Pigmentibacter sp. JX0631: one gene and its partner. The protein of the gene in region 2 interacts with the protein of the main gene of each other region in a pairwise test. Links are inferred from orthologs where the notes say so. Each region holds a gene or a part of one and is shown on either strand. Other genes may lie near its edges.

Region 1 (6,737 bases), 240 kb from region 2 along the record:
TTGATGTTTCTTGCGAGTTTTCTAAGTATGATACTTCGATAATAAATATCAATATTTCTCAAAAACAAAATATTTCTAAAGAATTTCCTGAATTTTATTTAGAAACTAATATATACTTAAAATACTCCAGTGAAAAAGAAGAAATAATTAAAATAATTATTGATGATAAAAACAAAAAAATATCAATACCTTTGAAAGAAAAATTGTCTTTTTGTATATTTGATCCGAACGGAACTATTATTGGAGAAGTTAACCAAAAAATTCCTGAATCTTTTATTTCAGAAATATTTAAACAACAAAATTCAAAATATTCTTATTTTAAATTTTTAGCTACTAAAAATATCTGCCTTTATTATAATAATAAAGAAAATTTTAGTCATATCGAAAAATGGCTAAAATCTGAAGAAAGCTTCAGAGTAAGAAGTTCTTCATATAAAATTCTTAGTGAGGAAGGACGAATTCATGGAGCAAATTTATTAACAATTTTAAATGACACTCATCCTTTATCCAAAGCTGCACTAATATCAGCACAAGCTAACTCATCACAAATAAAACAAATAAATCTGCTCGATAAATTAGTAATTATTGCAGAAAATGAGAAAGAAACTTTAAATTGTAGAGAAACCGCAATTCGTTCTATCCAACAAATTTCACAAAAATCTTCACTCTTACGATCTGATGATAATAGAAAAAAAATAATAAATTTTGCATTTTCTTTTTTAAGTAAACCATCTTTTAACGGAATTTTAGAACAAGCTGCATTAAATTTAATTGCAGAATTTTGTGAACCTGAGCACTTAAAATTAATACAACCTTTCTGTGAAAAAATATCCCAACATTGGCGAATAAATATTGGAGCTTTAACAGTTTTAAGCAAACTTTCAAGCAAATATCCAAATATTAGATCAGAACTAAGACCTTCATTAATTTATTTTGCAGAAGCTTTATTTCCTATTCGGATTGCCTCAGCTTTACCAGATATCTGGGCAAATTCGTTAGATCCATATTATGATGCACAATTTAGAAAATTTTACCAAAGAAAAAATTATGGCATTTTATCAATGCTAATTCCAAGATCAAGGAGATCTTATCAAAAATTTCTCAAAAACTTAGATACAAAAAGCTACTTTGAAAAAGTCTTGGAAATAAATGAATTAAAAGAAAAGTATCAAAAAATTCAACATGAATTAACAGAAATAAAACTTGTGCTAGAAAAATTAAAACCGATCGCTCCCAAAAAGAAACATTTGAAATCCAAAGCCAAGAGTAAATAAATATTGTTCGTTTGGAAGGTAATTTGTTGTATTAAGTAATTGAAATTTTCCGGGTATATCCATATTATAAACAGAAAATTTCAAAAATGATTCTACATCTTTTGATATTCTATATCCAGTTAATAAAGAATAATGAAGAGAAAAATGCTCTCCAATTGATTCCCTTTCATCTTGTTCCGCTATATTCAACCATTTTAATTCTAATGCTAAAAATACTTTATCTATACTTAACTGGCTTCCTATACCAAAAGAAATATTTAAATCAAAGGGAAATGTAAGAAAATTATTATTTAATAAAAAAAGTCCCACTAGTTTTTTATTAACAACATAATTTTTAGGAGAAGCTTCAATAATACTATAGAACAAATTGCTACCTATTTTTACTCCATAGCTTAAGGGAAAATAATTTTCTGAAGCAAAATATAATTTTGAAAAGCCATTTGTTTTATCCATTGAAAAAATTGTTCCCAACGATAACCCTTTTGATTCTCCGGCTATATTTATAAATCCTATTTGCGATCCATAAACTTTTTTAGCATTATTTACTATTCCTATTTGAACTCCACAAACCTCATCAGCATCATTATATATTCCAAATTGTATTCCTTTTAAATTTCTTGCATAATTTGTTGAAAATGAAAGTTGAGCTCCATTTATTTCTTCGGCATAATTAAATCCGCTAAATTGCAATCCATTTACGATATTTGAGTTTGCAATAAGAGATAATTGGAAACCATTTAGCTCTTTAGTTTGCGAATATAAGCCTAACTGGAAACCGCTAAATACTTCATCAGTAAATTGAATTAATGAAATTCCAAAACCATAAAAATTATTTTTAACATTTAGAAGTCCTAAGCTAATTCCAAGGCCAATAATATTTTCAGCTTCATTATTTACAAGACCAATTGAAATATTTTCAATACTTTTTTTATATTCGCGGTCACCAATAGAAAAAGAAAGATCAGTAAAAGGAGAATATACCGTTAACTTAAATAATCTATATCTAGTTGGGAATGATATTATTTCCGAATCTAATTCTTGCTTAAAATCATTTGCATAAAGATTAGAAAATAAAAAAATAAAAATGAAATAATATATAATTTTTAACATTAAAAAAACTGTAACTTTCTTCTTTGTCTTTTCGATTTTTTCCATTCTTCTAAAATATTATTATTTTTTTCATTAGCAACATTTTTATGCATTGGATGGAAAGACTGTTGTTTTAGTCGCATTGCATCTGCACAGGCTATAGATAACGCATCGGTTGCATCAAGTGGGAGAGATTGCATTTGAAAACCCAATAATGAACTCATAATTTTTGCAATTTCATTTTTATCACAACGTCCATTGCCTGATATTATTTTTTTTGCTGCTGTGGCGCTAATTTCACTTATCTTCAAGCCACATTGATGAGCTTCAGACAGCACCACACCTCTAGCATGTCCTAAATATAAAGCCGATCTAGGGTTTTCAGCCAAAAATGATAGTTCAATACATAAATGTGTTGGAGAGTACGCTGCAACAACACGCCGAAATTCGATAGCTAAAGTTGCTAATCTAGAAGCTAATTCTTGAGATGGATTTAAATCCCAGGCTCCAGCTGCAACAGCCAAAATTTTTCCCGAATTTTGTATTTCTATAACACCATATCCAGCCATTCTTGTACCTGGATCAATCCCTAAAATTCGCATTACTATATTAACCTAGTGAAATTTTTCTGTTCTTATTTGATTTTGATGAATATTAAGTTGAGGCTGATCTACTTTATGCTCATCTTCTAGTGCAGTTAAAAATAAATATAAAGATGTACAAATAAGTGTAAAAATAAATCCACTAATAAATAATATTTTTATTTTTGAGTTTTTTTCTTGTACCACTTCTTCTACCACAAATAACCTCTTAAAAAGATGTTGTTGATAAATACCTTTTTCTTTCTACGGCAACTACTATTCCAATGCAACTCAAAGCAGTAACCATATGCGTCCCGCCATAACTAATAAAAGACAGCGGAACACCAACGACCGGAAAGACACCTAAAACCATGCTGATATTGATAACAAAATGAAAAAGAAAAAATGCACCAACCCCAACCGTAGCCAATACCGAAAAGGAATCTCTGGCTCTATCAGCTATTTGAAATATTTGAATAATTAAAATAGAAAACAAAAAAATTAAAATCAGGCAACCAATAAAACCATGCTCTTCAGCCCAAACAGAAAACGCAAAATCGGTATGTCGTTCTGGTAAGAAATTTAATTTAGCTTGCGTTCCTTGTCCAAAACCTTGTCCCCAAAGTCCTCCACTCCCAACGGCAATCATACTTTGGATTGAGTGATACCCTGAACCTCGAGGATCCAGCATTGGGTTTATGAATGTTAACACTCTCTGTTTTTGATAGTCATAAAGAATAAAGTTCCAAGCCAATATAGATAAGGTTACAGTTATGAATAGAACGGTTAAAATACTTTTTCCTCTTACTTTTATTGTCGCAATTTGTAGCCCTGAAATAAGCAATACTAAACTGGCCGTTCCCAAATCAGGTTGTGCTAATATTAACAGAAAAGGAACACCAATAAATAAAATTTGTCTCCATAAACTTAATAAAGAAAAATCAGAAAAACCTTTCATTAAATTAAAGCTTCTTGCAACAATTAATATAATAACAAACTTCACAAATTCGCTCGGCTGAATTCTTACTGGTCCCAAAACCAACCAACGCTCCGCTCCTTTTGCGCTACGTCCAAATATATCAACAGCCAAAAGCATTAAGCAAACTAAAATATATCCAAATAAACTTAAACGTTCCAAATTTTTAATATCTAATAGAACTCCCCAGAATATTGCCGCAAAAGTACCAATTAAAATAAAAATAATTTGATCATAAAATCGGGCAGGATAATAAAAAGCATTTGTGGCACTATACAAATTATAAAGTCCTATACAAATAATTGAGTAACTTGTAATAACAATGCCCCAAGGCATTCCTTTAAAACGATCTTTAATTAATGAAAATATAATCATAATTTACCTCAATTCTTCAGGCAAAACCGATTCATTTAATGGCTGTCCATCAGTTTGATTTTGTTCATTAATACGCTCCATAGGAATATTTTCATTTGGCAATTCTGAATTATTATCCATTATAGGTTTTTGTCTTCTCGGTATCAAACTGCTTTTCACGGGCTTCGCAAATTTTTCAGGAAATTTTTTTCGCCAAAATGCTTCAATAATCTGTTGCGCTATTGGAGCAGCATTGGCTCCACCTCCCCCTCCGTCGTATTCACTAAATACAACTACTGCTATTTCAGGAGTATCGCTTGGACTATATGCAGCAAACCAAGCATGATCTAGAGCATTAAAGGCAACATCTTCTTGATTCACACCTTTGGTAAATTTCAATGCCGAAGTCTGCGCTGTTCCTGTTTTCCCTGAAACGGTAAACCCTTCCACACGTGCTCTTTTTGCAGTTCCTACATTAGATTGCACAACATCAAATAATCCTTTTTTTACAACTGCTAAATTGGCAGGATTTATTTTAATTTTTCTAATTTCTGTCTGTTTCTCTTCAAAAATTACTTTTCCTTGACTGTCTATAATTTTCTTTAAAAAATGTGGCTTATATAAAGTACCACCATTACCAACAGCGGCAAAAGCGTTTAAAACTTGGATTGGTGTACACAAATTAAATCCTTGTCCAATTGAAGCATTAATTGTATCACCACTTAACCAGGGAAGACCTTTTGTACGCAGTTTCCACTCTGTTGAAGGAGAAATTCCAGGTAATTCCATATTTAAATCAAGACCTGTTCTCTCGCCTAATCCAAATAGTTTTCCCCATTTTGCTATGCGATCAATTCCCACTAAGTTTCCAACGTTGTAAAAATAAACATCACAACTTAATTCCAAGGCTGCAGACATATTAACTGGCCCATGACCTGTATGTTTCCAACATTTCCAACGCCCATTTCCTAAGACAAAATAGCCTGGACAATTGAATTTTCTTTCAGCAGTAACAATTCCCTCTTCAAGAGCTGCTAAGGCTACAATAATTTTAAATGTAGAACCTGGGGGGTATGCCCCACCTGTTACTTTATCGAGTAATGGTTTAAATGGATTTGATCTTAAATTTTGCCAATCTTCCATAGTTAAACCATCTTGATACATTGCTAATTTATAATTGGGATTAGATAGATATACCAAAATTTCACCATTATTTGGATCTATTGCACATACTGCTCCATTTTTGTTCCGAAATGCTTCTGTCGCAACATTTTGCAAGTCTGAATCAATTGTTAAATAAACATCATTTCCTCTTTGGGCGGGTCTACTCAAATTTAAAGAAATATCTAATGAGTTGTCAGCCTGTAACCTTCCCAATGCGTCTACAAGCAATGCTTCTCGCCCTTCTCCGCCACGAAGATATTTTTCATATTTTCTTTCAATTCCTGTTTTTCCAATAATAGAACCTACACGATATTGATAATTAGAGACTTGTGAATTTAAAATATCTAATTCTTTTGCCGTTACCTCACCAAGGTAACCAAACAAATGCGCTGATTCATTACCTAAGTAATCTCTTCGAGGTGCAGAATCCACATCCACTCCTGGTAAAAAGAATTTATTAGATTCAAGAGTGGCTACTTCATGAAGAGATAAATTTCTTTTTATTCTAACAGGCACAAATTTTGGGTTTGCCTGTGAATCTAAAAGTTTTCTTTCAATTTGTTGAATTGGTATATGAAATAAATCAGAAACAATGGAAAGAGTTTTCGGTCTATTTTGCAGATACTGAGGGATAACAATTAAATCAAAAAACAATCTATTTGAAAGTAAAATACGGCTATTTCGATCATAAACAAGTCCTCTTGGAGCAGGTCTTGTAATTTCTCTAACTCTATTTCTTGCCGATGCTACAGAAAAATCTGTTCCTTTAATAATTTGTAAATACCAAAGACGAGCTGTAATAGCTGCTGTAATTCCTAAAAAACAGGAAACTATAATATTTCTCCGATTTGGATCTGAAACAGACTCTTGTCTTGACCTATTATCAAGCATTATCCGACTCCAATAATAAATTTAAAGATCTATTAACTTCTTTTTATCATGAGAAGGAATAAATTCAAAAAATGAATCTATAAAGTTTAAAAATTTAAATAAAGGTAATGCGATAATTAGCGAAGAAATAAAGCCTTTCCATGAAATGGATAGTAAACCTACTAAAGTCAAAAAATCTCTGTTTTGTATTGTAAAATAAAAAAGAAAAAATTTTAGAAAAAACAGACTCAAAAAAATAAAAAATTGTCCAAAGTAACTGTTGAATAAAAATATTTTTGAAAGAATATGTGAAAATACAATAATTAACAAAAAATACATAATGTAAAAACCATTTGGTATTGATGAATTTACTTGCAATAAAATTGCAATGAATAATATTTTAATTAAAGCTAATGGTAAAAAATGTTG
Region 2 (6,919 bases):
AATGGAGTTTCAACTATTTTATCATCGTGATGAGCTAAAACAGTATCAACAATATCTTCTTTTTCTCCATAACGGATTGCATAATCACCACTAATTACAGCATGACTTCCTTCAATTTTATAATCTAAAGCTTTACCAATATCATGTAAAATTCCCGCTCTTTTAGCATGTAAATTAGATACACCGATTTCGTCCGCAATCATACCTGCTAATCTAGCTACCTCAATGGAATGAAAATACTGATTTTGCCTATGGCTCGTTCTATAATTTAAGGAGCCAATCAATTTTAATATTTCTGGATGCATATCATGTGGTAATCCAAGTCCTTTTATTGCTTCCTCACCAATTTTAAAAATATATTTATCTATATTTTTTCGATTTCGTTCAAAGATATTTTGAATTTTATCTTCAGAAAAAATATCTTTGCTTAAAATTTCCTCCAAAGTGAGTCTTATAACTTCTTTATCAACACCAGATCCTCCAGCAATTTTTAATACTGAAGGCAATTCTTCGTTAAAATTAAGGACGCTAATTGAAGAATCAGTTCCATTTATAAGAAAACGTACTATTGGTGACTCTTCATGAAAATGTTTAGTAAGAATTTCTTTTGAATTAACTGGTACAATAAAAGAAGATTTTGGCCAAATAAAATTAGGTTGATATCTTAAATAAACTGAATTTAAAGTGTCTCTGGCGAGTCTTTGAGATTCATTTTTCAAAAATTCAGAATTATCCATGAGCCATTTTGAAATTCCCAATTTTTCAGCAGCAACTAGTTCTTCAGACAATTCATGAAACAAATCATGTTTATTTTTACCCACTTTATTTTCAAGCATAGACTGATAATTATTATTTATTTCTAAGGTATTTTTATCTAGATGTTTGATATTTTCAACAGAATTATCTATATCATTCTTTTTCCTAGCAATTGCTTCTTCTTTTTTATCAAGCTCATTTCCCATTTTATCTAATTCTGATTGTTTTTCATTCAATTCTTGTTCATAGATTTCCTGATGAGCCAACAATATTTCACGTTCGCTATCAAGTTGTTCAGCATCGGCTTGATATTGTTCTTTAGTTGCAATTAATGCTTCTTCAAGAATCATTTTTCTTTGAACTTCTGCACTTTTTAAAATAGCTTCCATATTTTCTTTAACGGGGATCTCAGTAATATTTCCTAAAGAGCGACGGGCAAAAGCTTTTGCTAGAAAAAACCCGCAAGTCAAACCAATGAATGACGCTCCACAAATTGTGTATATTGACCAATGCATTTTAAAACCTTTTTATTTTTCATATTATGAAAGGACGACTCCTTTTACAGGCAATATACATTACCAGAGAGAGAAGCTACCTTTAGAACAAAGGTAGCACGGTTATCTCATTAGAGAAACTATATTCTATTTAGGAGAGAAATAATGAGCGCATCTCAACCCACAGAAGCTTTTATAACCCAAATAGCCCAACAAGCAGGAGAAATTACCCTTGAATATTTTGCAAAACGATTTAAAATTTCGGAAAAAAGCAATAATCAAGGGATTGTAACTGAAGCTGATCTTCATTCGGAAAAAGTAATTAAAGCAGAAATTCATAATTGTTTTCCATCTCACAGTATTTTAGCTGAAGAATCAGGATTAACAGAATATGCGAAAAAAGAAGATTTCGAACCCATCTGGATCATAGACCCATTAGATGGAACCACTAATTTCTCGAAAGGAAATCCATATTATTGCATTTCAATAGCCTTTGGTTTTTTAAAAAATAGAAGATTTTTATGCCAATTAGCAGCCATTTATCAACCAACTACAAAAACTATATTTTATGCTGAAAAAGAAAAAGGAGCATATTGTAATGGCCAAAAAATACAGGTTTCAACTTTAGAAGAATTGAAAATGGCTAGTATTTGCACAGGATTTAGTTCTAATAAAGGGAAAGATCTTGTTCCTCTTACAAAAACTATTGGCGAAATACAAAATAATTCATTGGGTTTAAGAATTAATGGAGCTGCAGCACTTGATCTAGCTAATACTGCAAAAGGTATGTTTCAAGGATTTTATGAAACTCCATTGGCTCCATGGGATACAGCAGCAGGAGCATTATTAATAATCGAAGCTGGAGGAAAAGTAACTAATTTCCAAGGAAATGAATTTTGTCCGCTACAAGATCGAGGTATTATTGCTGCAAGTTCTCAAATTCATGAAAGCTTATTTAATTTAATCAAAATAAATTACGCCAATTAATTGTGTTTTGATTTATCAAAACTTTGATTACTTACTTCTTGTTGGCTATTAATAGGATTACTACCATCATCTAAGGCTTCTTTAAAGTAACTACCACCAGTTTCGGTTCCATCTATTATAAAAACACCAATTGCATCACTTCCTGTTGAACGTTCTCCGGTATTTTTATCAATAGCTATTTCATGAATACCTGTGGGTCTTGTCCAATTTTTTAAAGAATAATTTTTAATTGCACCTTGCATCATTGTTTTCCAAATAGGTGCAGCCATTGCAGATCCCGTTCCTCCAGTTCCTAAAGTTTTAGAATTGTCGTCATATCCAATCCAAACTCCTCCAACTAGTTGCGAAGCAATTCCAAGGAACCATGCATCTGTATTTGCATTTGTGGTTCCTGTTTTTCCTCCAACATAATTTCCTAAACCTAAAACACCTTGTCCAGTTCCAATATGAACAGCTGTACGTAAGAGATCTAAAGTAACATATGCTGCCTGAGGTGAAATCATTTGCAATTTATCTATTTCATTCTCTTTTTCCACTGTTTTACCAGGAAGAAATGGAGCATCTTCAGGAAATTGTGGCTCGATTTTTAAGGGGAATATTTTTTCATTTTTTGCTGAATAAATGACTTCACCATTTCTGTCAACAACTTCATTTATATAAAATCCTAAAGTCATTTTTCCTGAATTTGGAAAAATAGAATAAGCTTGAACCATTTTAAGTAACGATGCAGTTCCTGCTCCTAATGCTACGCTCAAATCAGATAATGGCCAATTAAAACCAAAACGAGTTAAATGCTTTGTAACTTTAGATGGCCCCATAACGTGGTACAGAAAAATACTTGGAATATTATAGCTTAAAGCTAAGGATTGCATTAATGTTGTTCGCCCAGATTCTTTTCCGCCATAATTTTCAGGTTGCCATCCATCTAAATCTATTTTTGGACTGTCTATTTTTGAAGCAGGAGTAAATCCACAGTCAATTGCATAGGAATAGTAAAGAGGTTTTACGCTACTTCCCACTTGACGTTCTGCTTGAGTAGCACGATTAAATTGACTCACTAAAAAGTGTTCACCACCCACCATTGCAAGTATTTCACCGCTTTTTGAATCCATCACCATAGCAGCTGCTTCTATTCCAACTGTGTCAATTAAAGTATATCTAGCAAAACTCTCTTTAGATGGATTATTAAAATATTGTAAATATGAATTTAAAGTAAACATAAATTTTTTATCATTAACAATTCGTGATTGCATTTTTTTATTTAATTTTTGCACATGTATTTCATCACCAACTTTTAGAACATTGTTAATATCAGTATCTCCTGTTTCTTTGTTAATATCAGCATTTAGAGCCCACATGATGTCTTCTTCTAAAATGACACCAACACCTTTTTGAGTGGCTATTCCTACAGCTTGAATTTCTTCATTAATAAAAGTAACAATAGCTCTTTCTTCTTCATTTTCTTTTGGCTTTGATGAAATAAACTCTTTTAAATGTTGATTAAATGACGAACCATGTTGTTTAATTGGCCCTTTAAAACTTCTTCTTGATTGATATGCATCAGCAAAATTTTGTATTGCAATTTGAGTTGCATTTTGAATTTTGGAATTTAGAGTAGTATAAACAGTTAAACCACTTTTTCCTAAATTTTCTATTTCTAAATTATTTATTAATTGTTTTTTTACTTCTTCTACAAAATATGGAGCTACTTTATTATTTGGGGATTCAGCCCTATAAAAAATTAAATTTTCATTTACTGCTCTATCATATTGATTTTTTGTAATCATTCCAGTTTTGAACATTCTTTCTAAAACATATGACTGTCTTAATTTTGCCGCCTGGAAATTGTCATTCGGATCATACGCAGATGGAGCGGGAGTTAATCCAGCAATGAGAGCTGCTTCTGCAAGAGATAATTTCATATTATTTTTTCGAAAATAATTTTGCGCAGCTGCTTCCACTCCATAGGAACCGTTACCTAAATATATTGTATTCAAATATAATTCCAAAATTTTATCTTTTGGAAATGAATTTTCTATCTCATTTGATACAATTATATCTTTAATTTTTCTAATAATTGTTCTTTCTTTTGTTAGTAAAACATTTTTTGCCAATTGCTGAGTAATTGTACTTCCACCTTGTTTTTGATTTGAAAAAGTTACGAAATGTAAAAAAGCTCTTAAAAAACCTTTCCAATCAAGTCCATGATGATTATAGAACTCTGCATCTTCTGCTGCAATAAATGCGTTTTTTACAAATGGAGAAATCTCATTTATCAATACTGGGTAACGTCTTTCTTCAAAAATCTCTGCAATTTTAACACCATCTTGACTATAAATGACAGTGGGTAAAGCTGGTTCATAATTGTAAAGTTTTTCTAAATTTGGAAGTGTTCTTTTAATTTTTTTAAATTCATAAAAAGAAAACGAAGCTAACAAAACAAAAATAAGAATGATTAATATCTTATAATGTTTAACAATAAGTTTAGAATACTTGATAAAAAAGTTTACAAGTGGCAGAAGTTTCACCAATTTATCTTTTAGCATAATTCAAACCTTGTATTCATCTACAAAGATTTTAACGTCCAATCGTGCCCTCATGTTTCGGTTTTTTTTTCTAAAAAATAAGAATTAGTTAAATTTTAAGACTATGGGGAGAGAAGAATGGGTACAAGTTTATTTATTTTAGTTCTCAAACAGGGCAAAATAGTGCTAGTGTTTCAACATGAAAATACTTTAAATACTGTTAGATTTTCAGTTTTTGTAGTATTTTCAATAAATTCAATATAATTAATAGGATACCATACAATGAGCAGCCAAAATAACGACTCCAATCAAAAAGAACCTTCATCCTCACATTCACAGGAAGACCAAAGCTGCAAACACAATCCTTCTAAAAAATGTTGTAAATATGAAAGTGACCACCATCATCACGAACACGCTGGCTGCGGACACGACCACCACCATCACGAACATGCTGGCTGCGGACATGACCACCATCATCACGAACACGCTGGCTGCGGACACGACCACCATCATCACGAACACGCTGGCTGCGGACACGACCATCATCACGAACACGCTGGCTGTGGACACGACCACCATCATCACGAACATGAAAATTATAAACGGTATGAGTTTACGACAACAGAAATAGATAGTTTTTTAACTAAAAATATTGAAGAGCTTATTCATTTAGTAAATCACCAGTTAGAAAATGAAAATTTTGGCAAAGCAGTACCTATTTTGGAAATTATTGCTAAAAAACTTGAACAAAACAGCGATATTTCCAACGAAGAACAGAATAAACACAGAATTGAAACTCAGCATCATTTGGCGTTAACTTATGGAATTATTGGTGAACATTCTAACTCTATTCAATTTTGGAAAAAAGTAATCACACATTTAGAAAGTGAAGCTGATTTAAACGAACTATTAGAAGCTTATTATAATGCCGCTTTATCTTCGGAACAAGCTCGACTTGAAAATGATTTCATTTCTTATCTAAACAAGGGATTGACAAAAGCTGTACAAAATAATTTAAATGAATGGGAAGCGACTTTTGAACACGAACTAGCTATTTATTTCTTTGAAAAACAAGAATTAAGCATAAGTGAACAAAAACTTAATCGCTCAATTAAAATTTTTGAAGATAGTAACAATCAAGAATCTTTAGTTGCATCTTACTATTATCTTGCATACTTAAAAGAAAAGTTAGAACAAATTGAAGAGGCAAAGAGAATATACGAAAAAGCTTTAAATCTTTCTAAAAAAGAAGAAATAAGAGATTTCGTTGAAAATGAAAGAAGTTTGATAGAAGAAAGACTGGCTAATATCAATAAAAAAATTTTAAAAGCAAAATTAACTAACTTTTAATTAAAGGATTGTTTATGAAATATTTACACACAATGCTCCGAGTAAAAAATCTTGAAAAATCATTAGAATTTTATTGTAATGTTTTAAATTTTAAACTTCTTTCTAAAGATGAATTTAAAGAAGGTGAATTTACTTTGGCATTTTTACAAGCCCCTAATGATGAATCTAATGGACCTACCTTAGAACTTACTTATAACTGGGGAGTTGATCAGTATGAAATAGGAACTGCCTATGGGCATTTAGCCTTTGAAGTACCAGACATCTTTGAATTTCAAAAAAAATTACAAAAATTTGGACTTGATTTAAGTTGGGGGCCAAAAAAATCTCCGAGTGGAAAAAGATATATCGCTTTTATGATTGATCCTGATGGATATAAAATAGAATTACTAGAACCTCGCCCTTTGTCAGGAGAACTTAGTTAAATCTAACTAACGTTTTTCAAAATTTTCTTGAAATTTTTTACTAATTTAATTACTTCTTTTGAAAGTTCTCGTGATTTAGATACAACCATAAGACTATCAGAATGTTGAGTTAGTAAATAATTTTCAGGACAATCATCACGAAGTATTTTTATTATTTCTACTTCTTTCCTGTCTTTAAACTTTTCCCGCAAATCATTATAAACTAATTCATTATTATAACCTTCTGAATTATATAAAACTATTTCTTTTAAATCTAAGGGAAACCATTCAATTTGCGTTCCTAAATTTAAATCTATGTTTATTGCAGAAAAATTAATACCAATTGATTTTTGCATTACATAATAATTAGCAATACTTTGATTCATTGTAGGTATTATATTTAATA

The links.
Region 1: the proteins of QEJ31_RS02450 (region 2) and mrdA interact in binary tests that used the Escherichia coli proteins (3 or more experiments, as listed by UniProt). The link is inferred for Pigmentibacter sp. JX0631 from one-to-one orthologs.

The regions. Positions count from the first base shown.
Region 1 is NZ_CP123622.1:330,691-337,427, forward strand. The notes cover bases 3,815-6,737. They hold mrdA (penicillin-binding protein 2), read right to left. Parts: upstream 6,330-6,737; coding sequence 4,299-6,329; downstream 3,815-4,298. Other genes in these bases: rodA (rod shape-determining protein RodA), read right to left, coding at 3,815-4,295; QEJ31_RS01435 (hypothetical protein), read right to left, coding at 6,351-6,737. In the rest of the region: QEJ31_RS01405 (M1 family aminopeptidase), read left to right, coding at 1-1,274; QEJ31_RS01410 (hypothetical protein), read right to left, coding at 1,218-2,429; QEJ31_RS01415 (crossover junction endodeoxyribonuclease RuvC), read right to left, coding at 2,384-2,965; QEJ31_RS01420 (hypothetical protein), read right to left, coding at 2,978-3,163; more of rodA, read right to left, coding at 3,174-3,814. UniProt on the Escherichia coli protein: Catalyzes cross-linking of the peptidoglycan cell wall. Responsible for the determination of the rod shape of the cell. Is probably required for lateral peptidoglycan synthesis and maintenance of the correct diameter during lateral and centripetal growth.
Region 2 is NZ_CP123622.1:572,850-579,768, forward strand. The notes cover bases 2,009-5,113. They hold QEJ31_RS02450 (PBP1A family penicillin-binding protein), read right to left. Parts: upstream 4,784-5,113; coding sequence 2,234-4,783; downstream 2,009-2,233. Other genes in these bases: QEJ31_RS02445 (inositol monophosphatase family protein), read left to right, coding at 2,009-2,237; QEJ31_RS02455 (hypothetical protein), read left to right, coding at 5,045-5,113. Outside these bases: QEJ31_RS02440 (Rnase Y domain-containing protein), read right to left, coding at 1-1,271; more of QEJ31_RS02445, read left to right, coding at 1,416-2,008; more of QEJ31_RS02455, read left to right, coding at 5,114-6,112; gloA (lactoylglutathione lyase), read left to right, coding at 6,127-6,534; QEJ31_RS02465 (hypothetical protein), read right to left, coding at 6,537-6,919. UniProt on the Escherichia coli protein: Cell wall formation. Synthesis of cross-linked peptidoglycan from the lipid intermediates.